2 regions of the Sphingomonas bisphenolicum genome follow, and region 1 is predicted to be linked to the other one. Evidence: riboswitches for the same ligand, from Rfam matches in the RefSeq annotation. Region 1 holds a riboswitch; the other holds the start of a gene.
The links. Region 1 has a riboswitch for thiamine pyrophosphate ahead of SBA_RS07205 (TonB-dependent receptor). Riboswitches for the same ligand answer to the same signal wherever they lie in the genome.
Positions count from the first base shown of each region.

Region 1 (23,235 bases):
TTCCCGCAAATCATCGTCAAAATATGCGCCACGGTTATAGGCGCCCGTGATAATCTCGTATGATGGGAAATATTCGCAGTCGCTCAAGGCGGCCGTCACTTCTTCAGCCGCCACCCGCAGGGCGGCTTTCGAATATGTGGTCGATACCAGAACATGGCGATGCGCGGCGGTTGCGATAAGCGGCACTGGCGATACGGTTACGACAAAGCGGACGTCGGGATTTTTGGCGCGAATGAATTCCAGCGCCAGACGAAGGTCGCTGGCAGTTTCAGACGCAGTGAAATTCACAAACTCATATCGATCGGGATCGAACGTGCCTGTGCCGCAACCGGGGCACACGGGAAACACCGCTCCATCGATCCGCGATACCCAGGCCTCGGTCAATCCGAGCGTAAATACGAAAACATTGCATTCTTCGACCATCCGCCGGACCGCTGCGAAATGTTCCTGGCGATCCGCCAGGTAACTTGCTTCGTCAGGGAATCCCTGCGGCTGAATTAGGGGGCGATAAGGGTCGTAATAGCGATCGCCCTCGATCCAGACATCTTCGGCCGGTTGAAACGACCCATATGCCCGGTGGAACAGCTGCAGAAGCTGGCGCGGCGTGTATATGTTTCCGAACCTGGCCGAAAACGTTCCGTAATTATATTTCTTCCCTAGGTCAGGCGGCACGATGGGATGCGCATTTTCGGGAATGAAATAGTTATAGCCCGCGCCGACCAAATGACGTGCGATATGTTGCGCGAAACAGCTTCCAGCCGTCGCGACCGCATCCGTCTGAGCAATCCTGAAGCTGGGCTTGCTTGCGGGATTAACATCCTTCGCTGGCGTCTGCACCAACGCCTTTCGCCAATATGCCTCTGCTGGAAGTGAGCGGAACGGACATGTGGAATGACTGTCGCGGTCAGCCATGAGCAATACCTTCCTGCTGGGCCTTTATTAGATTCGCCGCCTCATCGAGTATGGCCGTACCCCATTTGGCGTTGCCGTGGATTGCGTCTCCGGCCGAATCGAGTCCACGAAATCCGTCATCATCGATCAACGCGTTCGTGGGAGCCAGATAATGTACTCCCAAGCGTTCGCAAATGGCCTGGGTCACCCTGGATTCCAGGCGCCACATGCGCAGCCGCGAACTGTCCGGCGATATCTCGATGTCGTCTTTGGTGGCGCCCCGCCGGAGCGCCGCATTGATCGTGCGTTCGGACAGCAGGCCGCGGACCTGCTCGGCCCCGCGCAGCGGGGGCGGGGGGGCAATTTGCACGACGCCCTCCACGGACTGCCGCACGAACAGGCCCAATGCGCGTTCAAGCCCCTCCAGATGGCGCTGCATGACATCGACGAGAAGGTCATAGGGCAACAACCTGGCGGTCGGATCGACCGGCTCGCCCGGATGGAAAGGGTCGACAAAATCGAACGGTTCGGGATGGCGAAGCAGGGACAGCCGATTGGCCTCATTGCCGCTCAGTGCCGAAACCAGCCAAACTCTGGGGGTCGGCTTGCGCCGTCGATATGTCGCCAAAGCTTTATGGATGATGGGCGAGAGCATTGGCTGCCCGTCTGCCCGGAAGACGGTCGCGCCGCCCGGCAGCCCGTCGGTGCCATGTGCCAAAACGCGAAAAACGAAACTGGATGTGTCTGTCTCGAACGTTTCGTTCGCTCTTTTCAGAGCATTGGCATGGCTGGCGCCAACCAGCAGGGCGACCGTCTTACCGACTGTAGGCGCAGGTTCAGAAGGCGGAGCTTCCAGAGTATTGACGGCCACGGGTATGCTTGCCTCCCAGTTCAGTCAATGTGTTGCTATCTGACTCAATATATTCCGCAGGGAGGCTCGTCCAGCGCTTTCGTGCTGCATTGCCGCATACCGCACAGTTCGGATTTCGCCACATCCCATTCTTCATATGATCGACGATCTCAAGGCGTCGATTGCGAACGTGGCGAAATTTTGGCCGGCGCAATCTTCGACTATTCCATTCCGTGCGATCCGCGGGGCTCGCAGGGAGGGGCATCGAATTAGCGTCGGTGCCCTCGTCAGGAGCCTGGCTTCTCCATGGCGACCAAGGTCTGCCAGAATGCGCCGTGCTGCGTATCGTCATCGCCATCCGTGAAGCGTGGAGAGGTGAAGCCGATCCTTTTCGCCCATAAGGTAATCCAGTCGCGATGGAGAAAAGTGTCCAGCAACGGGTTTTGATTGCCCCTGCGCAGGGTTTCGACACGGTTGTCGAAAACAACGCCATGCAAGGGTTCGTTGATTTCCAGGAATGAGAAGATCAACTTGCCCCCCGGCTTCAGGGCGCGGAAGCTGTCTTCCATGTAGAGAAAACATTCTTCGACCGACAGATGCGTGAAAACAGACCAGTGGTAAAGCATGTCGATTGTGCCCGATGCAGCCCGGATTGTCGGCTGGCGGTGCACATAGGCTTCATAGGTCGGGCATTTTTCCCTGAGTTCTCCAATCAGGCCATCGACGACATCCGTGCCGGTATATGTGCCGCTCCACCCGTTGCGCTGCAGCGCCTGCGCGGTTCTCCCGCATCCGCAGCCTAAATCGAAGACCGCCATGCCATCGGCAAGCCCATGGTGTTTCAGCACCCTGAAATGCCCGTCGCCCTGCTCCCGGAACAATTCCATGGAGGTCGCCCCGATCGCTTCGGCAAAGGCGAGTTCACGATCGCCCTTTCTCGCCTTCAGGCGGGAATTTAAATAACGGGTATAGGCTGTTGTGGAATCATATCCTCTCTGACGTACTTTTCGTTTCAACAATCGCCATATGCCCATGTCAGAATCCACTTCAAAAAATATCCGAAGCCCGCCAACTGCTCCGTGGAGGAATCGTCCAGGCGCCGCTGGAGGCCTTGCCGGCCGGAAAAATCAGTTTGCGTTCAATTCGATCGGGCTGCTGCTGCGATAACCGATGGGTTATCTCCGGGGTGGGGGGCACTCACGCCGTTCGGGCTGAAAGCTTGGATGGAGCAGTCCTTGCCCTCGCGCGAAACCGCGCCACTAGTGGACGGAAAGCCATGCCTCTTGTCGATGCTTTCGCGCATGATGGCGATCGAGGCCCTTGAAAATGGCACGCGCCGGTGGGGCTGGGACGCCATCCGCAGAGCGGTACGGGGTTGTGCGATTTCGACCGGCGCTTCGTCAAAGTCAAAAGCCGTCAATTCTTTCACGAAAATCCCCAGACTTGCAGCATGATCGTTGCAATCGAACATGGACTAGCCATCATACCGTATCGCGTCCATATGGTTGACACTGAACCAGCATTTTCATTGGCTATGGCATCCGGGCGGCAACGACGCCGATGTTCTCGGAACGTTATATGGAAGTCAAACCAATTAGAAAGCCTTCTTCTGTCTCGATGTGAGGCCGGCGATGAAGGCGAACTTGCAGCCGCTTGCCTGCTCCAGCCTTCGATGTTAGGCGCCGGTGCATATGCGATCTGCCTCTTAGGAACCTGATACATGAAGCAACTGATAGCGTTCGATCTCGATGGGACTCTGGCGGAGAGCAAGCAACCATTGGGGGACGCGATGGCCGAAGCGCTCACCCGTCTGTTGGGCGTCGCCCATGTTGCCGTGATTTCGGGTGGGGACTGGCCACAGTTCGACAAGCAGGTGGCGAGCCGCCTGCCGGGAGAGGCCGATCGGTCTCGCCTGTGGCTGATGCCGACGACGGGTACGAAGCTCTACACCCATCAGGAGGGTGCCTGGACGCCGGTCTATGCGGAACTATTCGACGATGAACAGAAGCGGGCGATCCTGGAGGCATTTGATGCGTCGTTGGAAGCAACCGGCTTTGTGCCCGAACAGACATGGGGTGAACGGATCGAGGATCGCGGCAGCCAGATTACCTTCTCTGCTTTGGGTCAGCAGGCGCCGATCCACGCAAAGGAAACATGGGACCCGGATTTCGCAAAGCGTAAGGTGATCCAGGCAGACCTGCGCACGCGCCTGCCGGGCCTGTCGATCAATATGGGCGGCGCGACATCGATCGACATCACGCGGGAGGGCGTGGACAAGGCTTACGGCCTTAAGAAACTGCGCGACGCGAGCGGCATTGCGCTCGACGCCATGATGTTCATCGGCGACGCGATCTTTCCGGGCGGCAACGACTATCCGGCCAAGGAACTGGGCCTCGACACAGTGCGTGTGCGCGATCCGCAGGAAACATTGTCGGTGATCGACGCGATCGTGGCCTGCCAGAAGGCGTAAGGCGCGGCGTTCATCTCTTTCGTGAGCGCCTGTCGGCTATCTCCTGCAGCGACTTATGCCGTGTCGGATCTGCCCGTGGTGCCGCCGAAATTTGACATCGCCGGCGGCGGCACGTGTGGACCATTGTGCCGCCGGCCGCGGATGCCTCTTCCGCAAGCCCGATGAGAGCAGCCCTACAGATTCCTACGATCGTTCTGTCGCTTTCGCCCAACGTCTGTAGCCTATGGCGGCCAACAGGATCATCGCTGCATAAAGACCGGCCGTCAGTCGCAAATCCTTGAAAGCGAACATGCCGACATAGACGATGTCCACTGCAATCCAGAGCAGCCAGCTCGCGGCATGGCGGCGCGCGGTCCAATATTGGGCAACAAGGCTGAAACTGCTGAGCGCCGCATCCATCCAGGGCAGCGCCGCATCGGTGAAGCGATGCATGAACCAGCCGATGGCGATGGCGCCGATCGCGCCGGCAGCCAGATTAGCGGCGGCCCGCGTGGGCGGGAGAGGCATCGCCACCACCTCTCCGGCATCGTCCCGGCCCCGCGCCCAGCGCAGCCAGCCATAGAGGATCGCGACGCCGAACAGCGATTGCAACAGCATGTCGGCATAGAGGCGGACGTCGAGGAAAATCTTGAAATAGAGGGCGCAGGCCAGCAGATTGACCGGCCAGCACAGCATGCGTCGTTTCGCCGTGAGCCATATGCCGATGAAGCTGACGGCGACGGCGACGATCTCCAGCATCGACATCAGGCCATCGCCTCTTGTGCGAACCGATGCAGAAAATCCTGTCCCGGTGCGGACAGGAACCAGTCGGCGTGGCCGATCAGATAATCCCGCCAGGCGACAAGCGCCTGATCGGGATCGCCGACGATGCCGGCGAAATAGTCGATTTCCGACAGGGCGAATTCCACATGGACCAGCGGCAGGAGATGCACGAGCGCGTCCACATCGGCGCGCCCGAGCGGCATCATCGTCCGATAGCCGGCCAGGATCGCCATGGCTGCATCGACATCCCCCAGCGCGTCGTCCTGCCCCATGTCCAGCCATCGGAACGCGGTGCGCTCGATCGCGGTGGCGAGGTCGTAGAGGGCGCAGGTGCGCGTCGCCAGTCCGAAATCGAAGATGGTGTCGACCTTGCCATCCGTCGACCAGAGGAGATTGGACGGATGCCAGTCTCCATGAGTCCAGAGCGGTGCCTGCCCAGCCAGCCGCTCGGCAAGTCCTTCGCCCAACGCTGCGAACAGGCGCGCCAATGTCTGCCTCCAGGGCTTGGCCGCCAGATAGCGCGCAAGCGCCGGACGGGCTGCGACATAGGCGTTAGCGGCCGCCAGAGGATCGCGGGCGGGCAGGATGGTGAAGCTGGCGATCAGCGGATGGTCGCCGCGCGCCGGTGCCGTGAAATCCTGCGCGGCGCGGTGCAGCCGTCCCAGCGCCGCACCGGCTTCACAGGCATGGCCCGGCGTCAGGAACGGCGTCCAGGACAGCCGGTCGCGGTACAGGTCGATGCCCGGCGCATCGCCGTGCAGTTCATAGGTCCATGCGCCCAGCGCGATGGCGCGCGCGCCGTCCGCCGCCGCCATGACATCGGGCACCGAAAGGCCTGCCGCCCGCAGATGCGCCATGAACCCATGTTCCTCCGCCAGCGCGGCAGGCGTGCGGAGCCGTTGATGATGGCGCTTGAGGAAATAGGCGCCCCGGTCGGTGTCGATCAGCGTCGCCGCCGAAAAGGGGCGCGGCGAATGCCAGCGAAGATCGATCAGTCGCCCCGCATCGGGAAAGCGATCCAGCACGACTTCCGCCTCGGCCCGCGTGACGGCCGGCCATGTCGGCGCTTCGAGCGCCGTTCCCATGCCATGCACGCGATGGCCGCCGCTCATGGTCAGAAGGCCCGCGACAGCGTCGCCACGAACGCGCGTCCGCTGCCGATATAATAGCTGGGGGCGGAACCCGCGATCAGCGTACCGTTGCGGCCGATCGTATCGCGCGCATTGCTGCTGATCGCCGATACGCCCGACAGGACGCGCGGGTTGGTGACGTTGATCGCGTTCAGGCGCAGGTCCATGGCGTTCGCGTCGATCAGACCGGCCAGATGCACGCCGATCGCCAGGTCCAGCGTGGCATAGCCCTTGATGCTCTCATCATTCATGAAGGTCGCATATTGGCGGCCGACATATTTGAGCGCGGTGCTGCCGAACAGGCGACCGTCATCATAGGTGCTGCCGACGGCGAACTGGACGCGCGGGCTGCTGACGGCGTGCTTGCCCTTGGTCGGCAACAGATCGCCACCCACCAGCAGATCGTCGTTCAGCCGCGTGTGCAGATATTCGCCCGAGGCATAGAGGCTGAACCCCTTGGCCGGGCGATAGTCGATCTCGCCATCCAACCCGTAGCCGGTCTGGCTGCCGCCATTGATGGTCGAATTGACCAGCGCCCCGCCGCTATTGACCACTGTTGCGACTTGCCGGTTGCGGAACCGATAGTGAAAAGCGGTCAGCGAAAGCGACAGGTTGGGGCCGATATAGCGATAGCCCAGTTCCTGCGAGACGCTAGTTTCATTCTTGAGCGCGCCGGTGCCCTGGCTGACCAGTTCGCCACCATAATAGCTGTTGTAGAGCGCGAACTCGTTGGGCGTGCGGAAATTGGTGGTGATGTTGGCGAACAATTGCTGCCGATCGTCCAGCCGGTAATGAACCGCCGCGCGGGGCAAGGCGGCGAAGCTGTCGACATGCACTTTGGACTGCGGCCCCGGCAGATAGTTGCGGCCATTGCGCAGCAGGCTGACGCCCTTGAACCCCATATCGACGGTCAGGCGCGGCGTAACCGCAATGCTGTCCGCGAGGAAGAAGCCCTTGGTCACGGTCACGGTCCGCTGATTTTCATAGGCGAGCAGCCGCCCATCGGCGGTGCGGATCGCCTTGTCCTGATAGCCCCAGACATCGACTGGCCGCCCGCTCGCATCGATCGAGGTATAGCTTTGGGTCACGCGGTCGGTGCCATAGTCGAACCACAGGCCTGCGGTGATGGTGTGGACGCCCGCCTGCACCGTCAGCTTGCTCACATCGCCGACGCGCCGCTGCTTGCCGGTCCAGTTGCCCAGCACGGTCGCCACGCCGTCCACCGCGCCCGGCAGCGCGATCGGCTGCGTCAGTTCTTCCGTGCCCAGATAATTGCCGGTGGTGGCGAGTTGCGTGCCGTAAGGCGAATTGCCGTGACCCATTTGCAGATAAGCGCTGCTGTCGAAGGTCAGCCCGTCGCTCAGTTGCAGATGCACCGGCGCGGCGAAATAGAGGTTGCGGAACGGGGCGCGATAAAGCCGCCAATAGCTGGTGTCGCCTTCGCTGTATCGTTGGGTGAAGTTGAAGCCACGCCCATTGGCCTTCCAGTCCGCCATGGTGGGGCTGGGATAGGTGGAGGTGATGGCGTCATTATAGGAGACGGCCAGGCTCGCGCGGTTGCCCTCCCCCCATTCGTGCAGCAGCTTCGCGTCGATATGCTGGCGCTTGTCAAAGCCCGCCCCGCGCCAGTTATCCGCGCGGTTGTTGGAGTAGGAGACGAACGCCTTGAGGCCGCTCTGCCCGATCTCCCCGGTGTCGAACCGCAGGAAGGCGCGCCGCTGGTCATAGGAACCGACCGACAGATTGAGCAGTCCGCCCATATCCGCCTTGGGATCGGCCAGCGTCAGCGACAGCGTGCCGCCCGCCGCCGCAACGACCGGTGCATCGATGTCCGCCGCGCCCTGCGCCAGCGCGATCTGCCGCACATTTTCGGCGTCGGCGAATTGCGAGGGATAGGCGTAATAATAGCCGATGTCGTTCTGCGGCGCGCCTTCCAGCAGCACGCCGATCTGATCCTGCCCCAAACCCCGCAGCGTCAGGCTGGAGGTGGCGGACAGGCCATAGGGATCGCTGGACGACACATTCGCGCCGGGCAGCAGGTTGACGAGCTGGAAGGCGTTGAGCGTCGGCGCCTGTTTGTTGATGAAGGCTTCGGCGATCGAACTGACCGCCTTGGGCGCGCTCTGGTCGGGCAGCAACCCTTGGGGATCGGGATAGCCTATGACCTCTATGGTCGCGCGACCCGGCTCGTCGGCCTCCGCCGCCCATGCGATATTGGAAGAAAAGATCAGCGCGGTCGCCAGCGCCGCACGGCCAACAGGGATAAATGCAATCGTCATCGTCACGCGTCCACTCCACATGGAGGGACTAGCAGACACGCCGCTTTGCCCTCCCTACGCCGGTATCAGCCGGATCAGGTTCAGCGGGTCGTGGTCTGCTGACCACCTCTCAGCCGCGCATGAGCGGCCCCCCGGGGATGCGCCCCTCTAATATGCGGAAGGCGACGTGGAAAGGCCTATCGGTCGACAACGGCTTGGTTATGGCGAAACAGGCAGGATGCGGCTGTCGCAGGAGAGTAGGAACAGGCCTAATGCTATTCGCGCATGGTCACGACCAGCGCGGAAAGCCGCTCGGCTTCGCCGATATCGTGCGTGACGTAGAGGATCGGGATCGGGCTGCGTCCACGGATCTGGTCGATCGCGTCCAGAATATCCGCCTTGCGGTCACGATCGAGCGACGACAGGGGTTCGTCCAGCAACAAAAAGCGCGGACCGGATAGCAAGGCCCGCCCGATGGCTACGCGCTGCGCCTCACCGCCGGACAGGCTGTGCGGCCATCGGTCGAGCAGATGTCCGATGCCCAGGAAGGCGAGCACATCGTCCATGTTCATCGTGGTGGCAGCGCGCCGGCCATATGCCAGGTTGGCGCGCACGCGCATATGGGGGAACAGGCGACGATCCTGAAAGACGTATCCGGCCTGCCGTTGCGCGGCGGGGATGTCGATCCCGGCGTCGCTGTCAAACAAGGTCTGTCCGGCTACGGCGATGCGGCCCCGGTCGGGCGAGGCGATCCCGGCGACCATATCGAGGACGCTGGTCTTGCCAACGCCGGATGGGCCGACCAGCGCTACCAGCGGAGATTCCGTGCTGCAGGATAAGGCGATCGATCGCCCTCCGACCGTTCGTTTGACGTCGATGTCAAATGACATGACGTCCTCCCCGCGCGATCCGCCGCACCAATATTTCCGATAGCATCAACGCGCCGAGCGACAGCAGGATCGATATTATGGCGAAGCGGGTGACGATCGGCTCCCCATTCGGCATCTGCATGGCGGCGTAAATGGCGATGGGCAGGGTGCGGGTTTCTCCCGGCACGTCGGACACGAAGGTGATCGTTGCCCCGAATTCGCCCAGCGACCGGGCGAAGCCCAGCACGACCGCGGCCAGCACGCCGGGCAGCGCCAGCGGCAAAGAAATGGTGAGGAAAATCCGCATCCGCGAGGCGCCCAGGGTCGCAGCCGCACACTCCAGCCGCCCGTCGATCGCCTCGATCGACAGGCGGATAGCCCGCACCATTAACGGCACCGCCATGATGGCGGCAGCGAGCGCTGCGCCGGTCCAGCGGAACAACAACGTGACGCCCAGCACTTGGGATAACCAACTCCCGATCAGTCCGTTCATGCCGAACAGCAACAGGAGCAGCCATCCGGTTACCACGGGCGGCAGCACCAGCGGCAGATGGACCAGCGCGTCGACCAGCAATTTTCCCGGGAAATGCCAGCGCGACAATATCCAGGCGAGGAAGAAGCAGATCGGCAGGCTCAAGGCGACGGCGACCAGGCTGACCTTGAGCGACAGGGCCAGGACGATCCATTCGTCAGGCGACAGGGGGGCGATCAAGGCGCGGTGAAGCCGTAGCGCGTCAGCACGGCGCGCCCCTTGGGCGAAAGCAGGAAGCGGCGGAACCCGTCGGCATCAGCGTGCCGGCTGTTCTTGAGCCGGGCAACGGGATAGCGGATAGGCGGGTGGCTGGCGGGCGGGAAGATCCCCACGATCTGCACCTTGCGCGACGCGCGCGCGTCGGTCGCATAGACGATGCCGAGCCGCGCTTCGCCGCGCTCTACCAGGGCCAGCGCGGCGCGGACATTTTCCGAACGCACGACTTTGGGCGCTACCGCCGACCAGACACCAAGCGTCGTCAACGCGGCCTTGCCATATTTGCCGGCTGGCACGCTGTCCGGGTCGGCCATGGCGAGCCGCGACGAACCCAGCGTCTTGGCGATCGGCATGTCCCGACCTATCGTCAGCCGTACCGGCTGACGGAGGGGGGAGACCAGGACCAGCCGATTGCCGGCGATGTCCGCCCGCGTGCCGGCCTGGACCGAGCCTGCCTTCTCGACGACGTCCATCCAATCCTCGTCGGCGGAAACGAACAGGTCGGCTGGCGCCCCGGCCCGAATCTGACGCGCCAGTGCGGATGAACCGGCGAAGGAGAGGATCGGCTGCGGATGCCCCTGTCGCGCCCATTCGACCGCCGCAACCGCGAGCACATCCTGCAAGCTGGCGGCGGCCAGCACCAGCGGGCCGCGTTCATTCGCGGCGCCGGCCGGGTTGGACAGCGCCAGAATGAGCATAGCGGCGAAGGATCGAAGGAGAGCGCGCATCATGCGGCCTTTTTGCGCCGCATCGTCGGGCAACTCAACCGCGAACGCGCTTTGCGATCTTTTTCCCGACATCCCGATCGGTTACATGCGCGATGATGACGGCAATTAAAACGCTATGCGGCCGATGCGCCATGGGCTGTGGCGTGCGGGCCATGGCTGGCCTGAGCGACGACGATGCGCGGGGCGTCTTCATCGAGGGCGACCGCATTCACCCGACCAATATGGGCTGGCTCTGTCCGGCAGGCGAGGCGCTTGCCGCTGACACGGGACTGGATGGCCGGCTATTGCATCCGTTGCTGGCCGGCAAGCGCGTCGGCCGGGACCGCGCGATCGCCCATGCCGCGCGTCGCCTGTCCGACATCATCGCCCAGCATGGTCCCGCAAGTGTTGCACTCCATGTCGCAGGCGACCTGCCGACCGAGGATTATTTCGCGGCCAACAAGCTGATGAAGGGTTTCATCGGTTCGGCGCATATCGATGTTCCGTGGAATAACATCGCCACGCGTGCGCAGATTGCGGCCTTCGGTGAAGATGTTATGCCCGCGAGCGGCGAGGATGTCGATGGCGCGGAACTGATCCTCGCAATCGGTGCGGGCGTGCTGCGGCGCCATCCGGTGCTGGCGCACCGGGTCGCCATGGCGCGGGAGGAGAGGGGCACGCAACTCGTCATCGTCGATCCCGATCCCGGCGCGCGGCTTCTGCCTGCGGACCTTCATCTGGCGCCGGCGTCCGGCAGCGTCGCCACATTGCTGGGCGGACTGTTGTTGCACTTGCACGACGCAGACTTGCTGGATCGGTCGTTCGTCGCGAAAAATGTGGCGGTGCCGGACGGCTATTGGGAGGCGCTGCGGCCGGGGCACGACCTATGGTCGGTGGCGGGCATGACCGGCCTGCCGATCGCGGCGATACGGGAGTTTCAGGAGTTGTCCGCGCGCGCGCCGAGCATGGTGACAATGTTCGATCCCGACGTTGGGGACGGGGATGCGCGCGCGGCGGAGGCGATCCTGGCCCTGCACCTCGTCACCGGCAGGATCGGTCAGCCTGGTGCGGCGCCTTTCGCGCTGCCCGGGGCGCCCAACGCCATGGGCGCGCGCGAAGTCGGATGCATTGCAACGGCCTTGGCCGCGCATCGGGATTTTTCGGCAGATGCGCTGGCTTCCGTCAGTCGTTTCTGGTCGACGGACAGAGTGGTCGTGACGCCCGGCCTGTCTGGAGATGCGTTGCGCGAGGCGATCGGCGATGGCCTTATCAAGGTGCTGCTGATGCTCGGGGATGCGCCCGCCGCCTTGCTGGATGCCTTTCCCGACAATCGTCCCTTCACACTCTTTGCCGGCGACCGGCTCGATCCCGCGATGGCGGATCGTATCGATCTGGCGATACCGATGCCTGGACTGCTGGAGCGCGACGGCACGATCACCGGCGCAGATCGCCTGATCAGCCGACAGCGGTCAGTTTTTGCCCTGCCGGGTGAAGCGCGACCGGGTTGGTGGATCGTGACGCAGATTGCGCGCGCCATGGGATGGCACGACGCCTTTCATTACGAGCGAGCGGCGGACATCTATCGCGAACATGCCCGGCTATCGGTCTATCAAGGCGCGGGGCGGCTGCTCAACCTGCGTCGTCACGCGCCATTGTCAAACCCGGCCTATCAGGAGTTGACGCCCTGGCGTTGGGGGGAAGTGCCCTTCGACGGCGGCCATTTCCCGACATCGGATGGCAGAGCCCGGCTGCTGCGCTTCTGGGACTAGGTTTCCGCTTTTCCCGCGATCGCCTGAAGATGGGCCAGCAAAGTGTCGCCATTGGCGGTCCAGGTGAAGCGCAGCGCTGCCTCTCGCACATCTTTCGCCGCAGGCGGGGCATCCAGTATCGCTCTGATCGCCTCGGCGATCGCTTCTGGTTCGCGCGCGACGATCCGACCGGCTTCAGACCGATCCAGCAACTCGCGTGCGCCGCCGACGTCGGTGATGACGATCGGCGTGCCGCAGGCGAGCGATTCCACCCAGGCGTTGGCCAGCCCTTCGGATTCGGACGGCAGCACCATCACGTCGGCCGCCGTATAGATACGGGGCAGTTTGTGATGCGGCACCGATCCCAGGAAGCCGATGCGCCTTTCCACGCCCAGTTCCTGCGCCAGATTTTCCAGCGTGCGCCGGAAGGCGCCCTGGCCTGCCAGCAACAGCGTCACATCCGGCAGCATGGGGAGCGCGCGCACCAGAAGATCCTGCCCCTTGCGCGGGATGAGCGCGCCGACGCACAGCAGGACCGGGCCGCTGAAATCCAGCGCGGCCTTGGCGGCATCGCGGTCGCCCATCTCGAATGTGTCGAGGTCGACGCCCGTATAATGGACACGGATTTTGTCCGCATCGATCCCCATTCGCGCCATCGACCGGCGCATCGCGTCCGATACGGCGAGCAGGCCCGCCGCGCCGTCTGCCGCTTGCAGCACCATCTTGCGCGTGCCGCTTTGCGTGCCCCAATAATGGATGTCCGCACCGCGCGCCTTGACCGAGTAGGGAATGCCCAGCGCTTTCGACAGGCGCTGGGCCACCGGGCCATCGGGAAAGAAGAAGCTGGCGTCGATCACGTCGAACGGCTTTTCGGCGTGCAATCGTTTGACCAGGGGCAGGATGGCGCGGGTCATGGCGCCGACATTGGTGCGGCCGCCGAATTTGGGGATGATGGGGAAGGTCGGCCGATAGACCGTCAGTTCACGCCAGCGTTCCTTGCGCGGCAGCGCGCGCAGGGGGGCATAGCGCGCCGCCAGCGACAATGGCCACGGCGGCAGGCCGACGGGCGCGACCACGGTGACGTCCGCTTCGGGCCGACTTGCCAGTTCGCGCGCCTGCCGTTCCACGAATACGCCGAAATTGGGTCGGCTGATGTCGGGAAAGAGGGTCGATAGCATAAGGACGTTGAGCGCCATGGCCTCTCTTTCGCAGCATAGTGTTTAGCGGATGGTTAAGCAGCCTCGTACCGCCTTGGCTAGAGGCGTCGGACGAGTTGCACCGCCACCGCGGCCCATGGCGGGTCGGTCAGCACCAATTGCCGCGCACCGGCGCCCAGCGGCAGCAGTTGCAGGCGGTCGCCTTCGCGGCCGATCAGGCGCCCGAACAGGAAACGGCCGGCGGGACGGGGAAATAATATGTCGCGATTGAGCGCGCCCGAAAACTCGTCGGGTGCGATGCGGCGGCACCAGATCGCGTCTCCGCTGCGATAATCGCCGATACTGGCGCTGACATGCACGCCGACCATCCCGTCGGAGACAAGCGGCGATGGGAAGGCGAGCGGCCGCGTCGGCGCGCGCGCGCCATCCGGCCCGAGCAAAGCGGCGACCGCTATGTCGGCTTGTCCCGGCAAAGCCACCAGTTCGGCGGTGGTGGCGCCCAATGCCAGCGCGATTCGGTTGAGCCATTTGACCGAGACGGTGCGCGTGCCGGTTTCCAGCCGCCCGATCGTCTGGGCCGTTGTGGGTGGATCGCACAACGCGCCGACCTGTTCAAGCGTAAGCCCCTTGGCCTTGCGGACCTCGCGGATACGGGTAATCATCTGCACCTCGAAATAGAACCTATTTGGTTTTCTCTTTCCTACAAACTATCCCACATGGCAAGACCCTGCATGTCCAATCCCGTCAGCAAGGAGATGCAGATGGTCGCTACCCATGTCGAGCAGATGATCGAAGACCCGGAAGGCCTGACCCAGGCCGTGCTGGTGCATGTCGGCGAATCGCCGCTCGCCTGGCTTCATGCACGGGGGCATTTGAGCGAGCGCCACTATCTGGCGGGCGACCTGCTGCGCCGCGATTGGGAAAAGGCCGGGCTGGGCGCACGGGTCACCATGCGGTGGGATGGAGCGCCGCGCAGCGCCATTGGTGGGGGAGGGGCTGCCGATCCGACATTGGCCCAGCTGTCGGCGCGCGAACGGTTCGATGGCGCCATCCGCGCCGCTGGTCCCGGCCTTGCCGACATATTGTGGCGCGTCGCCTGTGCAGGCGAGGGGCTGAACGCTGCGGAAAAGGCGCTGGGCTGGCCCAGTCGGGCGGGGAAACTGGTGTTGACCCTGGCGCTCGACCGTGTGGCCGGATGGTATCGCGTGCCGTGATGTGGCGCTGACGCTATCAGTCCCGATGTCCGAGCGGGGCTGAAACGAAGATGCGTCAGGCAACCATGCCCGTACCGAGCAGCAGCAGGAGCTTCACGTCCATCGCATAGCCCTGCTCGCGCCAGATGGCGATCTGGTCGGGCAGGGTGGCGAGGGGTACGCGATGGACGTGAATATCCTCCTCGTCTACTCCGCCGCCCGCGCCGGTCTTTTCCAGGCCGTGTGCGCGGAAGAGGGTGAAACTCTCCGACACCATGCCTGGCGAGATGTAGAACTGGCCAAGCGATTCGAGGCGGTGCGGACGGAAGCCGGTTTCCTCCTCCAATTCGCGCGCGGCCGCAATGCCGGCCTCCTCGCCCTCCTCTCCGTCGCCGACGAGACCGGCGGGCAGTTCGATGCAACGTCGACCCAGAGGCACACGATACTGATCCACCAGCAGAACGTGAGGGCCATCATCCGTGTCGTCGATCGCCAGAATGACGGCGGCGTGGATACCGCGCGCGCGGCCGACATATTCCCATTTGCCACGCTTCTTGGCGGTGATGAAACGCCCCGTCCACATCACTTCTTCGGGTGCGTTCCGGTCGGGGTCGGTCATAATTCGATCAGCCTATCGGGCAGTTCGTTAATGTCGTCGTCGGCGCGCGGGAAGTGGGCGGTCAGCACGACGCCTACTTGTCGCACGGCATCCGCCAATCCCTCGCCGGCGCGGCCTGCGCGGATCGCGTCTATCAGCGCTGCCATTGCGTCGCCCCAGGCTTCCGCCGCGACCTTCTCGTTGATCGCCCTGTCGGCGACGATTTCGGCGCGATGCTCGTCGAGCGAGAGATAGATGAGAACCCCGGTGCGGCCGAGGGTGCGCGCTTCGGCGGCGGTGCGGAACAGCAGGATGGCGCGTCGCCGCACCCGCCGCGCCTTGGTCGTACGCGGCGTCACGGCCATGCGCAGCGGCATGATCGCCAGCAGATAGCGTATGACCAGGAATTTGAGGATGAGAAGGCCGAGCAGCCCCATCAGCAGCTTCCAGTCGGCCAGCTCATGCTCCCAGTCGAGCAACAGCGCTGACAGGAAGGCGCGGAGATAGCCCGGAAATGCGGCCATCAGCGCCAGCGCGATGAACACTGCCGCCGCTGCCCAGCTCAGGCCGACATCATGATAGCTGTCGGACCGTCGTGCGACGATGGTCACGATTTCGCCCGACGTATGGGCTTCCGCCTCGGTCACGGCGGCCGAAACCAATTCGTGATCGGCCTGCGTCAGATGAAGCTGCATCACCAATCTCCCGACGCGCCGCCGCCGCCGAAGCTGCCGCCACCGGAAAAGCCGCCGCCGCTGTCGCCGCCGCCCCAACTCGATCCGCCCCATCCGGAACCGCCGCCCGATCCCCATCCGGAACTGCCGGTTCCCGGACCCCAGATGATGATCGGGGCGCTTCCGCCGCCGCGGCGATAGCGTGTCCCGCCCCGTGCGCGCGACAGCATCGGCAGGGCAACGAAGAAGATGATGAACAATATGATCCAGAAGCCGATGATCGCGCCGCCCCCGTCATCCTGTTTCCGGGCGTCCGCTTCGGCCGCCGCTGCGCGCGCCTTGGCCTCGTCCGGTGGCAGGGCCAGCAGGCCCGTGATCTGATCGACGCCTGCATCGATACCGCCCGGCATGTCCCCGGCCTTGAAACGCGGGGCGATGGCGTTGCGAACGATCTGCGAGGACAGCGCATCGGTCAGCACGCCCTCCAGGCCATAGCCGACTTCGATGCGTATCTTGCGCTCGGCCGGCGCGACGATCAGCAGCGCGCCGTTGCTGTCCTTGTCGCCGATGCCCCAGGCGCGACCCAGGCGATAACCATAGTCAGATATGTCATAGCCCTGAAGATCAGGAATTGTCGCCACGACGAGCGAACGGCCGCTCGCTTTTTTCTGCGCGATCAGTTTCTGGCTGAGCGCCTGCTCCTGTGCAGGATCGAGCAGGTTCGCCGCATCGACCACGCCCTTGTCATCGAATGTGGGAAAGCTCTGCGCCCACGCCGCCGGCGCGAGCGCCAGCAGCGTGAGGATCAGGACCAGGCGGCGAAGCATCCGATCAGTTGCCGAAGTCGACCTTCGGCGCCTCCTCCGCGCCCGGCGTAGTGGCCTGGAACGGGGTCATGGGCTTCGCGCCATGGATCAGCTTGGCGCCGATCGCGTCGGGGAAGGTACGGATGCGGGTATTATAGGCCTGCACTGCGCCATTATAGTCGCGGATGGCGACGGCGATGCGGTTCTCCGTGCCTTCCAGTTGCGACTGGAGTTGCAGGAAATTCTCGTTGGTCTTGAGGTCGGGATAGGCCTCGACCGTGGCGAGGAGGCGGCCCAGCCCCTGGCTCAGTTGGGCTTGCGCCGCCTGGAACTGCGCCACCTTGGCGGGATCGGACAGATCTTCGGCGTTGACCTGGACCGACGTCGCCTTGGCGCGGGCTTCGACCACAGCGGTCAGCGTCGCCTGTTCCTGCTTGCCTGCCGCCTTCACGGTGGCGACGAGATTGCCCGTCAGGTTGGCGCGGCGTTGATATTGCGCCTGGACGTCGGCCCATTTCGCCTTCGCCTCCTCTTCGGCGGTCGGCACGCTGTTGATGCCACAGGCGGACAGGGCAAGCGCCCCGAACATCGGTAGCAGGACGGTGGAGAAGCGGCGCAGGAGCGTCATGGAACATCCTCGGCTTTTTGTTTCGCCTGTGGAAATAGGGCGTTGTCCTGAAAGGCGCAACGGGCCATCCTGATATTATCGTAGACAGCGCAAGGAGTTCCCCATGGGACTGATTTCCGAATTCAAGACATTCATCAACCGCGGCAATGTGATGGACCTCGCGGTCGGTGTCATCATTGGCGGCGCCTTCGCCACCATCACGAAGTCGCTGACCGACGACCTCATCATGCCGGTGGTCGGCTACATCTTCGGCGGCGCCGATTTTTCCGGTTATTTTGTGCGGCTCGGAGAGTTGCCGGCTGGCTTCAAGGGCAATCCTGACAGCTATACCGATCTGAAAGCCGCCGGCGTCGCGATGTTCGGCTGGGGACAGTTTTTGACCGTGCTGGTCAATTTCATCATTCTCGCCTTCATCATCTTCTTGCTGGTCAAGGCGATGAACAAGCTTACCGCCAAGCCCGAACCTGCGCCGGCCGCGCCGGCCCCCACGCCCGAGGACATCGTGCTGCTGCGCGAAATCCGGGATTCGCTTAAAAAATAATCGTTTTTGCGACGAAACGAGGCCGCGACGGGAACCATCATGCATGCGGCCGGTTGATCCGCGTCAGGGTTCCAGATGGCGTGGCGCCGATGGAATCCCGTGCCGAATGACGTCAGCCCCCGGGGGCGCAAACAGGAGAATACGCCGTGAAAACTTTCGTCACAGTCCTGGGCCTTGCCAGCCTTGTCGCGCTCGCCGCGTGCGATTCCGCCAAGGAAAACAAGGTCGAGAACGCTTACGAGAACCAGGCGGACGCACTCGACAACCAGGCCGACAATATGGAGGCGATGGCCGACAATCTGAGCGGCAACGCCGAGAATGCGGCTGAAAACGCCGCCGACGCGCTGGAGAACAAGGCTGCCGCCACCCGCGAAGCGGGTGACAAGGCTGAGGATGCCGTCGAAAAGCATCAATAAGCAGCGGTTCACTACCCGAGCCGACAAGGGCGTCGCGTCTGTGCGCGGCGCCCTTTTTGCATGAACGCATTACGCCGCTCGTCTCGCCTTTAACGGCCCTTTAACCACGCCCCGCCATGGTGCCCCTGCGCGCATCCGTGGGGCCCATAGGGAATGGACGAACTACTTCAGGAATTCATATCCGAGACCCAGGAAACGCTGGAGGCTCTCGCAGGCGAAGTGGTCGCCTGGGAAGCCGATCCATCCGACCGGGATCGGCTGGATGCCATCTTCCGCTTTTTCCATACGGTGAAGGGTAGCTGCGGCTTCCTGAATTTGCCGCGCTTCGAACGGCTGAGTCACGCGGCCGAGGATGTGCTGTCCGAGATTCGCGCTGGAAAGCGTGGGGCGGACCCCGCCACCGTAAGCGCCGTACTCGGCATCATGGACCGGATTGGCGAACTGACCGAGGCGGTCGCCATCGGTGCGGCCCTGCCCAGCGAGAATGATGATTTTCTGATCGGCGCTCTGAGCGCCCAGCCCGAACGCGCCGCTCAGTCAGCGATCGAAACGGCCGCAGCGCCCGTTGCCGTCGCGCGGCAGGGTGGGGCGCAATCGGGGCCGCGGACCATTCGCCTGCCTCTCAGTCTGATCGATCAGTTGATGAATGGCGTGTCGGACATGGTGCTGGCGCGCAATGAATTGTCGCGCAAGCTGCGCGAGCGTTCCGCCGATCCCGAACTGGATAATGTGTTCGAACGGCTGTCGAGCTGCGTCGCCGACATGCGCGACGTGATATCCAAGACGCGGATGCAACGGGTCGATCGCCTGTTTGCGGCCATCCCGCGTATGGTGCGCGACCTTGGCCGCGACCTTGGCAAGCGCATCGACCTCACGCTGGAAGGCGGCGATGTCGAAATGGACCGCGAAATGGTGGAGATGGTCGTCGATCCGCTCACCCATATCGTGCGCAACAGCATCGATCACGGTATCGAGACGCCTGAAAACCGGCGCGCCGCGGGGAAACCGGACGCGGGGCGCTTGCGGCTGGAAGCACGCCAGTCGGGCAATCAGATCGTCATTGCGATCGCCGACGACGGTGCAGGCATCGACACGGCGCGTCTGGTCGACAAGGCCATCGCCGCAGGCCGGCTGACCCGGCAAGCCGCCATGCGTCTTTCCGAAGAAGACAAGCTCGACCTTATTTTCCAGGCCGGCCTTTCGACCGCGAATCAGGTGACCGCCATTTCCGGCCGGGGTGTCGGCATGGATGTGGTGCGCGCCAATGTGGAGCGTATCGGCGGGGTTATCGCTCTCGACAATCATCCGGGGCAGGGGTTGTGCATTACGTTGCGCGTGCCGTTGACGCTGACGATCATTCCCGGGCTGATTGTCCGGGCCGGCGGTCAGCATTTCGCGATCCCGCGCTCGGCGGTGGTCGAAATCCTGCACGACAATAATGAAACGTTGCAGGTCAGCGAGGTCGGGGGCGCAAAGATCGCGACGATTCGCGCGATCCGCCATTCCATGGTCGATCTTGAAGATGTGCTGGGCATGGAAAAGCCCGTTCAGCAGGGGCCGCGCGCTATCATGGTGGTGCGTTCGGCCACTGGCGTACCCTTCGCGATGGGCGTGTCGGCGGTCGACAATCATGAGGAACTGGTGATCCGTCCGGCCTCGCCCCTGGTGATGGCGACCGGGGTCTATGCCGGCATGACCCTGCCTGACAATGGCAAGCCGATGCTGTTGCTCGACGCCGCCGGTCTCGCCAACGCGGCGCGTCTGCCCAACATCGTGGACGATCGGGCTGCGCGGCAGCAGGAAGAGCAAGCCGGCGCGCAAGCCGGCGTCGAGATGGTCGCGGCACTGCGTTTCGAGGAACTGACGGGCGAACGCCGCCTGCTCAAATTGTCACTGATCGAGCGGGTCGAAGATATCGATGCAAGCCTGTTCGGCAAATCGGGCGGCCGTGCGTTCGTGCGGCTCGACGAGCGGCTGGTGCCTGTCGCCAACGGCCTGTCGCAATTCGATCGGGCCAAGGTGTCCGCGCTGCGCTTGCGCGACGATCGGCGCGAGGCCTGCTATCCCGTGGCAAGCGTACTCGACATCGTCCAGATGCCGGCCGTCCCGGACATGGTCGCCATGCATGGGATGTTGAGCGGCGTCGCGGTAGTCGATGGCGAGCATCTCGAGGTGATCAATCCCTTCGCCCTTTTCGCCGGTTTGCCCGAAGAAGGGGCGGTCGAGCGTGCGCGGGGGCGATGCGTGCTGGCCGACAGCGGCGATGGATGGACGCGTGAGATATTGGCGCCATTGCTGCGGCAGGCGGGGCATGAGGTGGTTCTGGGCCTGCCCGGCGACTGCGCCGTCGATCCGGAAGACGTGGTCCTTTGCACGGAAGCGGATGCCGCGCAGGCGGCCGAAATCATGGGGTGTCGCGTCGTGCATCTGCGCGCCTCGCCTCGCCCTGAAGGGCCGCAGGACGTCAGCATTTATCGCTATGATCAGGATGCGCTGATGGCGGCGATCGCCGGTCGGCGGGCTTAAGGAAGGCGGCCATGGATCAGCTCTATCTTCTTGCGACTCTGGCCAACACGCGGATCGCGGTCGAAACCGGAGAGGTTGAGGCGGTTGTCCGCCTGACCGATATATCCCCGGTGCCGGGCATGGGGGCGCATGTCGCCGGCCTTTCCGCCTTGCGCAGTCGCGTCCTCACCATCATCGATGTCGCCGCATTGATCCACGGCCGGGCTACCCCGGCCGAGCAACGCGGCCTCGCCATCATCGCCAATATCAGCGGCCACAGCTATGGCCTGATGGTCGATGGCGTGTCGGATATCTGCCGCGTGCCGGAGGGGGAGCTCCCGTTGCGTGGTCAACTCGACCCTGCCTGGGCGCCGTATGCGCGCGCGCTGGTCGAACATGATGGCCATTCCTGGCTGCTGGTTTCGCTGGCTGCATTCATCGAGGGCGGCGCCTTGGCCCAGGCGGCATAAAGAATGGTGCGTCGTTTACCAAATACTTGGCTTTGCCGGTTAAGCCCGCTGCAACGGGACGCAAAAAACCTAAGGGACGCTTCATGAAGAATTGCCTGGTCGTCGACGATTCAAAGGTCATCCGCAAGGTTGCCCGCCACATTCTCGAATCGCTGGACCTGACGGTCAGCGAGGCGGTGGACGGACAGGACGCGCTGACCAAATGCGAGGCTTTCCCGCCCGATGTCGTGCTGCTCGACTGGAACATGCCGATCATGAGCGGCATGGAGTTCCTTCAGGCCCTGTCCAGCGCGAAGATGGCGGCACGGCCCAAGATCATCTTCTGCACCACCGAAAATGGCATCAGCCATATCAAGGCGGCGGTCGAGGCCGGTGCCGACGAATATGTCATGAAGCCATTCGACAGGGAGACATTGGAAAGCAAGCTGGCGATTGTCGGCGTGATCTAGCGGCGCCTTCCCGCTGATCCAGGAGTGCCCGATTTCCATCTGATCCTTCCGCGCAGAAAGTCCATGATGAACGCGATCATGCCGATACCATCCAGCCGCAGCAGTGAACGACGCACCGTTCGCACGCTGGTGGTCGATGATTCGGTCGTCGTGCGGACAGTCATCGAACGCATTCTTCATGGCGATCCGGGCTATAATGTGGTGCACAAAACCAACAGCGCCGAACATGCGCTGGGCTATCTGGCGGAAAATGTAGTCGATCTGGTGCTGCTCGACATTGAGCTGCCGGGCCAGAGCGGTCTGGCTGCCTTGCCGCAGATATTGCGCGCGAATCCGGCCGTGAAGGTCGCGATTCTGTCGGGGCGATGCGAGGAAGGCAGCGCCGCCGCGATCGAGGCGCTGGCGCTCGGGGCCAGCGATATCGTGTCCAAGCCAGGCAGTGGCAGCTTCGGCGAACAATTCCCCCAGGCGCTCATAGACCGGCTGAACCGGCTGTTTGGCGATCGACTTGCAGCACCGCCGCTGCCGCGTCTACCCACCCCGCCATCGGTTGATCCTGCCACCGCGCCGCTCGCCTGCATTGGCATCGGCGCATCGACCGGTGGCATTCATGCCTTGGGCCAGCTATTTCAGGGGCTCGCTGCGCCGTTGGGCGTGCCGCTGCTGCTGACCCAGCATCTCCCCGCCAGCTTCACTGTTTATTTCGCGCAGCAACTGTCACGGATGACCAGCCTGCGTGTGAAGGTGGCGGAAACCGGCGATCTGCTGACACCCGATATCGTCTATGTCGCACCCGGTGACGCCAATATCCAATTGCGGCGCGGCTTGCATGGCCGTGTCACGATCCTCCTCAATCCCGAACGCACGCCGGCTGGCAATCTGCCCGGCGTCGATCCGATGTTTGCCAGCATGGCGGAAGTCTATGGAGCGGGGGCCGCGGGCATCGTGCTCACCGGCATGGGGCGCGACGGAACATTAGGCGCGCGCGAGATCGTCGCGGCCGGCGGCTGGATCGTCGCCCAGGACGAAGCGAGCAGCGTGGTGTGGGGGATGCCGGGTTCGGTCGCCGGGGCCGGGCTGACCTGCGCGGTCATGGAGCCCTTGGCGATCATGAATTTCGTGGCCCGCCGTGGAAAGATTGCCGCCTGATGCCGCTGCCCCCAACCGGAGCCGCGATTTTCCAGGGCGCTGAGCGCATCCTGTCGGGATTGCTCGAGGCAAGAACCGGGCAAGTGCTGTCCGAAGGTCGCGCCTGGCGGATGGAAACCGCGCTGCGCCCCGTCCTGCGCGCCCATGGGTTGCAGGATATCGATGATCTGGCCGCTCGGCTGTTGCGCAGGCGCGATCCGCGGCTGGACGAGGATG
Region 1 is NZ_AP018817.1:1,435,763-1,458,997, forward strand. It holds gene SBA_RS07170 (GSCFA domain-containing protein) at 1-912, opposite strand, end outside; gene SBA_RS07175 (hypothetical protein) at 905-1,762, opposite strand; gene SBA_RS07180 (class I SAM-dependent methyltransferase) at 2,029-2,775, opposite strand; gene SBA_RS07185 (hypothetical protein) at 2,880-3,212, opposite strand; gene SBA_RS07190 (HAD-IIB family hydrolase) at 3,462-4,211, shown strand; gene pnuC (nicotinamide riboside transporter PnuC) at 4,395-4,955, opposite strand; gene SBA_RS07200 (phosphotransferase enzyme family protein) at 4,955-6,085, opposite strand; gene SBA_RS07205 (TonB-dependent receptor) at 6,088-8,382, opposite strand; TPP riboswitch at 8,417-8,526, opposite strand; gene SBA_RS07210 (ATP-binding cassette domain-containing protein) at 8,637-9,251, opposite strand; gene modB (molybdate ABC transporter permease subunit) at 9,241-9,939, opposite strand; gene modA (molybdate ABC transporter substrate-binding protein) at 9,939-10,709, opposite strand; gene SBA_RS07225 (molybdopterin oxidoreductase family protein) at 10,802-12,454, shown strand; gene SBA_RS07230 (glycosyltransferase) at 12,451-13,629, opposite strand; gene SBA_RS07235 (helix-turn-helix domain-containing protein) at 13,689-14,252, opposite strand; gene SBA_RS07240 (DUF6456 domain-containing protein) at 14,352-14,804, shown strand; gene SBA_RS07245 (NUDIX hydrolase) at 14,860-15,402, opposite strand; gene SBA_RS07250 (TPM domain-containing protein) at 15,399-16,076, opposite strand; gene SBA_RS07255 (TPM domain-containing protein) at 16,076-16,882, opposite strand; gene SBA_RS07260 (LemA family protein) at 16,887-17,489, opposite strand; gene mscL (large conductance mechanosensitive channel protein MscL) at 17,593-18,030, shown strand; gene SBA_RS07270 (hypothetical protein) at 18,177-18,446, shown strand; gene SBA_RS07275 (chemotaxis protein CheA) at 18,600-20,972, shown strand; gene SBA_RS07280 (chemotaxis protein CheW) at 20,984-21,421, shown strand; gene SBA_RS07285 (response regulator) at 21,505-21,870, shown strand; gene SBA_RS07290 (chemotaxis protein CheB) at 21,937-23,019, shown strand; gene SBA_RS07295 (CheR family methyltransferase) at 23,019-23,235, shown strand, end outside.

Region 2 (6,909 bases), 930 kb from region 1:
ATGTCGGCTCATCACATCCTGGGGCTGGAGCAGGTCCCAAGGGTTTGGCTGTTCGCCAATTAAAGTGGTACGTGAGCTGGGTTCAGAACGTCGCGAGACAGTTTGGTCCCTATCTGCCGTGGGCGTCGAAATTTGAGAGGAGTTGACCCTAGTACGAGAGGACCGGGTTGAACATACCTCTGGTGTACCAGTCGTTCCGCCAGGAGCGCAGCTGGGTAGCTATGTATGGACGGGATAACCGCTGAAAGCATCTAAGCGGGAAGCCTCCCTCAAGATAAGATTTCTTAGGACGGTCGAAGACCACGACCTTGATAGATCGGATGTGGAAGTGCGGTAACGCATGAAGCTAACCGATACTAATTGTCCTATTCGCGCTTAAGAGTCCCACCATCAACGACAGCACTGGTCTCCAGCGCATGTCAGCGATCGTAGGTTGTTAAGCCAGCCCAGATATATGTTTATATACGAACCAAAATGTGCACGGCATCGATCAAAAACCCATATATGCGCCAGCTTCATTGCTTGGTGACCATAGCGTCTGTGACCCACCCGATCCCATCCCGAACTCGGCCGTGAAACCAGTCTGCGCCGATGGTACTATTGCTCAAGCACTGGAAGAGTAGGGCGTCGCCAGGCATTGAAGCTCGCGCATATATCGGAACACAAAAAAACCCATTCACAACGTCTTTTGCGATCTCTGGTCGTGCCTCTGGCGCGGGATGGAGCAGCCCGGTAGCTCGTCAGGCTCATAACCTGAAGGTCGCAGGTTCAAATCCTGCTCCCGCAACCACAGGTCGCACCCAATGAACCACAGCCCACGTCAGCAGTCAGACGACCTGGCCCGATGATCCCCAGGATCATCAGGCCGTCGGCGTTCCACCCGAACTGCCTTTGGTGCTGCCGTCCCGTCAGGCTCATAAGCTGAAGGTCGCGTTCAGCCGGAACCGGGCAAGCCCGGCGAAGACCATGGGCCAAAGGCCCATAAATCCTGCTCCCCCAACCAGATTACATCCCAGTGAGCAACGCGAACGCAAAGATTTGCGTGGCCCCGGCAAAGGCCGGGGTCCATTGCACCCCATAACCCCGCCCACAAAGCGGGGTTTTTTATTGCCCGCGCCATGTCCAACCCAACATGCCGGGCGGCGGACATCTCCCGCCGCCGACCCCATGTCACCGATCGGCGCCTTCCAACTGCCGACTGAAATACACCATCTGCATCGCCTGCAACCGCGCGCCCTGCGCGATATCCGCGTCGCCCGCATGGCCGCCTGCCGTATCCTCATAGAAATAATAGGGCAGCCCATAATCCTTCAGCCGCGCCGCGAACTTGCGCGCATGTTGCGGCCCGACCCGGTCATCCTTGGTCGTCGTCCAGATATAGGGCGTGGGATATTTCACCCCCCGCCGGATGTTCGCATAAGGCGAAATCCTTTGCAGAAACGCCTTCTCCTCCGGCACCGACACGCTGCCATATTCATCGACCCAGGACGCGCCGGCCGCGATCTGCTCGTAGCGCACCATATCCAGCAAAGGCACCTGGATCGTTACCGCGTTCCAGAGGTCGGGATGCTGGTTGAACTCGACGCCCATCAACAGGCCGCCGTTGGACCCGCCATAGATGCCGAATTTCCCGGGCGACGATAATTTGCGCGCAAAAATATCCTGCGCCACCGCCGCGAAATCATCATAGATGATCTGCCGCTTGGTCTTCAGCCCCGCCTCATGCCAGGCCGGGCCGAACTCGCCACCGCCACGGATATTGGCCAGCACGAAACTGTTACCCCGTTCCAGCCACAGCTTGCCGGTGATCGCCGCATAGCTGGGCGTCATCGGCACCTCGAAGCCGCCATAGGCGGTCATGATCGCCGGGGTGGAACCGTCCGGCTTCATATCCTTGCGGTGGACGATGAAATAGGGGATTTTCGTCCCGTCGGTCGATGTCGCCTCGAACTGATCGACCATCAGGCCAGCGGCGTCGAACCGCGCAGGCATCGCCTTCACCTGGCGCGGCGCGGGTTTTGCCGCGTCGATCGCCCAGAGCGTCGTCGGCGCCAGGAAGCCGGCGACCGACAGATAGGCCTTGTCGCTCTTGTGAGTGGATGCCGCGATCGAGATGGTCGCATTGTCGGGCAGGGCGACGGGGGTGGTCGTCCACCTGTCCTTGCCCGGCGTCAGCACCTGCACCCGTCCGCGCACATTGTCGTTGATGGCCAGGATCACCCGATCCTTTGTCGCCGTCACCCCATCGATCGACTGGCGCGCATTGGGCGCGAACAGAATCTGCGGCTTCAATGTCTCGCCGGATTGCAGCGCCTTCAACGGCACCGCCGCCAGCGATCCCGTCGGGACGGTCACCCCGCCGCTGGCCCAGTCCTGACTGGTCTGGATCAGCACCTGACCCTGTACCATGCCCTGCAACTGGCTCTTGGCCGGCAGGGGGAGCTTCTTCACGCCATCGGCGGTGACGAGATAGGTTTCGTTGCCGAAGAAGGTGACGCCGCGATAGAGGAAAGCGGCGCGATTGCCCCCGCCATCAGACAGGACCATGGGAAACGTCCCGACCTGATCGCTGGGCGCGCCGCGATAGATTTCCTGTGCGGCGGACAGCGGCTGCCCGCGCTTCAATGTCTTCACCACGAAGGGATAGCCCGACGCCGTCATGCTGCCCCCCTGTGCATCGGCGCCCCAATCGCGGGCGAGCAGGATCGTGTCCTTGTCCAGCCAGTCCTCATTCTGTTTGGAGGTGGGAATGGCGAACCCGCCCTCCACGAACTGCCCGGTCACCAGATCGAACTCGCGCAAGGTCACGGCATCCTCGCCGCCATCGGACAAATGGATCAGCGCCAGCCGCTCGTCGGGGTCCAGGATGGACGCGCCCTTCCACACCCACTTCTTGCCATCGGCCTTCGACAGCGCGTCCAGGTCCAGCACCGTCGTCCAGCGCGGCGCGTCGGTCGCATAATCAGCCTCGCTGGTATAGCGCCATATGCCCTGCGGATGATCGGTGTCGCGCCAGACATTATAGACCCGGCCGTGGATCAGCATCGGCATGGCGATCCGGTCCTTGGCCGATGCGATCGCCAGCGCGTCCTTGAAGTAACCGGCATAGCGCGGATCGCCCTGCAAGGTCGAGACCGTCGCCTTATTCTCCGCCTCCACCCATTGCATCGCGCGCGGGCCGGTCCAATCCTCCAGCCATAGGAACGGGTCATCCGCCGGGGCAGGGGCCGAAACAGTCGAAGGGGGCGCGCCGGCGCCGGTCAACAAAGCCGCAGTCACCAACAGCGTCATCCTCTTTTTCATCAGTGCTTGTCCCCCGGCAATGTCGATCGCCCCTTCATATAGCGCGCCCGCAACACCGCGCTCGCTATCAACAGGGGTAACGCCGCCAGCATCAACAGGCTCCCGATGAAACTGGGCGACCAGCCCCATAGGCTGTGCAGGCCGAAGGCGGCAGGGGCCATCACCAGCAGGAAACCCAGCGTCAGCAGCCACAGTCCCCAGCGGCGCGGCCGCACCGCCACCATCCGCATCTCGTGCCGCCACGCCTTGCGGCCAGCCTTGGTCGACAGATCGGGACCAGGCCGGTCGGAGGATGGGTGATCGAACATATGGTGCTGGACCTTGTGCCGTTTAGTCCTTACCCTGTCCAGCATCCCCGGGGGACCGCGCACAGGCGGTTGAGAGGTGGCTGATGTGGCCACGACCCGTTGAACCTGATCTGGTTGAGACCGGCGTAGGGAGGGAACGGCTTGTGTAACCAGCAGACCGCACCCGCCCCGCGTCCTTGAAAAGAGACGAAGAGAGGCGGCCCATGGATACGATTTCCGTTCTGACGCTGCGCCTGGCCGAAATTATCGGCCTCTACATGATTGTCATCGGCCTGGGCGGGCTTGCCAGTCCGCAGCGCTGGCGCGCGGTAATGGACGATCTCAACCGGTCGCCGGGGCTGGTCGTGGCGCTGGGCTTCGCCGTCTTCGCCGTCGGCGGCACGCTGGTGCTGATCCACAGCATCTGGACCGACCCGCTCGCCATTATCGTCAGCCTGATCGGCTATGTCGCCCTGATCGAAGGCGCGACCTTGCTGGCCGTACCTGGTCCGCTGATCCGCATCGGCCACTGGTCGACGAATTTCATCCGCACCTGGGCGCTGATCGCCCTGATACTCGGCCTTCTCCTCTTCCTTGCGGGCCTCACCGGCCGCGCCACACTTTCCGTCTGAAAGGTATCCTCATGGCAGATGTCGCCGCCCGCACCGAAATGCCCGAAGCCGAAGGCTCCACCGGCCGGCAGGCCGCTATGAAAGTCACCACCGGCCCCATCCGGGGGTCGAAGAAGATCCATGTCGGCCCGCTGAAGGTCGCGATGCGCGAAATCCATCTGGAACCGGGCAGCGGCGAGCCGCCGGTGCGCGTCTACGACACGTCCGGCCCCTATAGCGATCCCGATGTCCGCATCGACATCATGGCGGGACTGCCCCAGTTGCGGCGCGACTGGATCATGGCCCGCGGCCATGTCGAGGAATATGCCGCCCGCGCAATCAAGCCGGAGGATAATGGCCTCAAAGGCCCGGATCGCAGCGCCACCGGCACAGTCTCGACGGTGACGGAATCCAGAAATGGACGCGTCCAGCCCTTCCCGAACCTCGTCAAGCGCCCGCTGCGCGCCAGGCCCGGCGCCAACGTCTCCCAGATGCATTATGCCCGCCGCGGCATCATCACGCCGGAAATGGAATATGTGGCGGAACGCGAAAATCTTGGCCGCGCCCGACTCGCATCCTATGTCCGCGACGGCGAAAGCTTTGGCGCGTCCATCCCCGATTATGTGACGCCCGAATTCGTCCGCGACGAAATCGCCCGCGGCCGCGCCATCATCCCCAACAACATCAACCATCCCGAATCCGAGCCGATGGCGATCGGCCGCAATTTCCTGGTCAAGATCAACGCCAATATCGGCAACAGCGCCGTCGCGTCCGACGTGGCGAGCGAAGTCGACAAGCTGGTCTGGTCGATCCGCTGGGGTGCGGACACGGTCATGGACCTCAGCACCGGGCGCAACATCCACGACACGCGCGAATGGATCCTGCGCAACTCGCCCGTCCCGATCGGCACCGTCCCCATCTACCAGGCGCTGGAAAAGGTCGGTGGCGTCGCCGAAGACCTGACATGGGACATATTCCGCGACACGCTGATCGAGCAGGCGGAGCAGGGCGTCGATTATTTCACCATCCATGCGGGCGTGCGCCTCGCCTATATCCCGATGGCGGCCAGGCGCGTCACTGGCATCGTCTCGCGCGGCGGATCGATCATGGCGAAATGGTGCCTCGCCCATCACAAGGAAAGCTTCCTCTACGAGCATTTCGACGAGATCACGGAGATCATGAAGGCCTATGACATCGCCTATTCCTTGGGCGACGGCCTGCGCCCCGGATCGATCGCCGACGCCAATGACGAAGCGCAATTCTCCGAACTCTACACGCTGGGCGAACTGACCCACCGCGCCTGGAAACAGGATGTGCAGGTCATGATCGAAGGGCCGGGCCATGTGCCCATGCACAAGATCAAGGAGAATATGGACAAGCAGTTGCAGGTCTGCGGCGAAGCGCCCTTCTATACGCTTGGGCCGCTCACCACTGACATCGCGCCGGGCTACGACCATATCACGTCGGGCATCGGCGCTGCGATGATCGGCTGGTACGGCACGGCGATGCTCTGCTACGTCACGCCCAAGGAGCATCTGGGCCTGCCCGACCGCGACGATGTGAAGGTCGGCGTCGTCACCTACAAGCTCGCCGCCCATGCCGCCGATCTGGCCAAGGGCCACCCCGCCGCCAGGGTTCGCGACGACGCGCTCAGCCGCGCCCGCTTCGAATTCCGCTGGCGCGACCAGTTCAACCTGTCGCTCGACCCCGAAACGGCGGAACAATATCACGATCAGACGCTCCCCGCCGAAGGCGCGAAAAGCGCGCATTTCTGTTCGATGTGCGGCCCCAAATTCTGCTCGATGCAGATCAGCCAGGACGTCCGCGACTTCGCCGCCAAGCAGAACCAGAATGTCGAAGGCTTCATCGCCACCGGCCCCACCGGCGCAGAAACCGCCGCCGCCAGCAAGGCCGCCGCGCTCAAGGGCATGGAAGAGATGAGCAAGGTCTTCAAGGACAATGGCAGCGAGCTCTATATGGGTGCTGGCGGCAGGGAGCATGATTGATGCCGAACTGGGCGCAGCATATGTGGAATATTCTGCGCCTCGCTCGCGCTTCGACGTCATCTGAACAATTGCAGAAGGGGCGCTGGCTCTGTGGCTCGTGCGATCAGGAACATCGTTGGCCGTTCGACTTAGCAGCGCACGCGCCCGATCCATGGCCCCATGTTCCCGAATATGAACCGAATGGCGCGTTGAGAATGGACGGCGATTTTCTGTCCGAGGATTTTTGCGTGCTGAACGGCGAGCATTTCTTCGTCCGTTGCATATTGACTATCCCCGTGCAGGGCATGTGTGACGATTTCGGCTTTGGCTGCTGGTCCACGCTCTCACGGCAAAACTTTGAAAAATATATAGAAGGCTTTGATTCAATCCATCCTTCGCAGGAGGAATTGTGGAGTGGCTGGCTCTGCAATCGGTTGGCTGACTTTGATGGGAATGAGGCTATCGGTGTATGGGTTCAACTTCGGCCCGGCAGGAAGCGCCCACTCCTTTGGGTGATGGATGACGATTATCCATTGGCTGTTGCACAGGAGCATGGGATCAGCGCTGACCGAATGATGGAAATCTTCGCTTATTATGGCCATGCACCAATAGCGGGCTAGCCTCGACATGGGGCATTTGGCGACGATACAACTTTATGTTATAACTCCCGTATGAACATGCCCCTCAAAATCACGAAGATCGGCAACAGCGCCGGGGTCATCC
Region 2 is NZ_AP018817.1:514,985-521,893, reverse strand. It holds rRNA gene SBA_RS02505 (23S ribosomal RNA) at 1-379, shown strand, start outside; rRNA gene rrf (5S ribosomal RNA) at 522-636, shown strand; tRNA gene SBA_RS02495 (tRNA-Met) at 714-790, shown strand; gene SBA_RS02490 (prolyl oligopeptidase family serine peptidase) at 1,171-3,291, opposite strand; gene SBA_RS02485 (hypothetical protein) at 3,303-3,611, opposite strand; TPP riboswitch at 3,650-3,760, shown strand; gene SBA_RS02480 (DUF2065 domain-containing protein) at 3,815-4,222, shown strand; gene thiC (phosphomethylpyrimidine synthase ThiC) at 4,234-6,207, shown strand; gene SBA_RS02470 (DUF2199 domain-containing protein) at 6,207-6,806, shown strand; gene SBA_RS02465 (AbrB/MazE/SpoVT family DNA-binding domain-containing protein) at 6,858-6,909, shown strand, end outside.
Region 2: it holds a riboswitch for thiamine pyrophosphate, as region 1 does, so the genes downstream of both, SBA_RS02480 (DUF2065 domain-containing protein) here and SBA_RS07205 (TonB-dependent receptor) in region 1, are expected to answer to the same signal.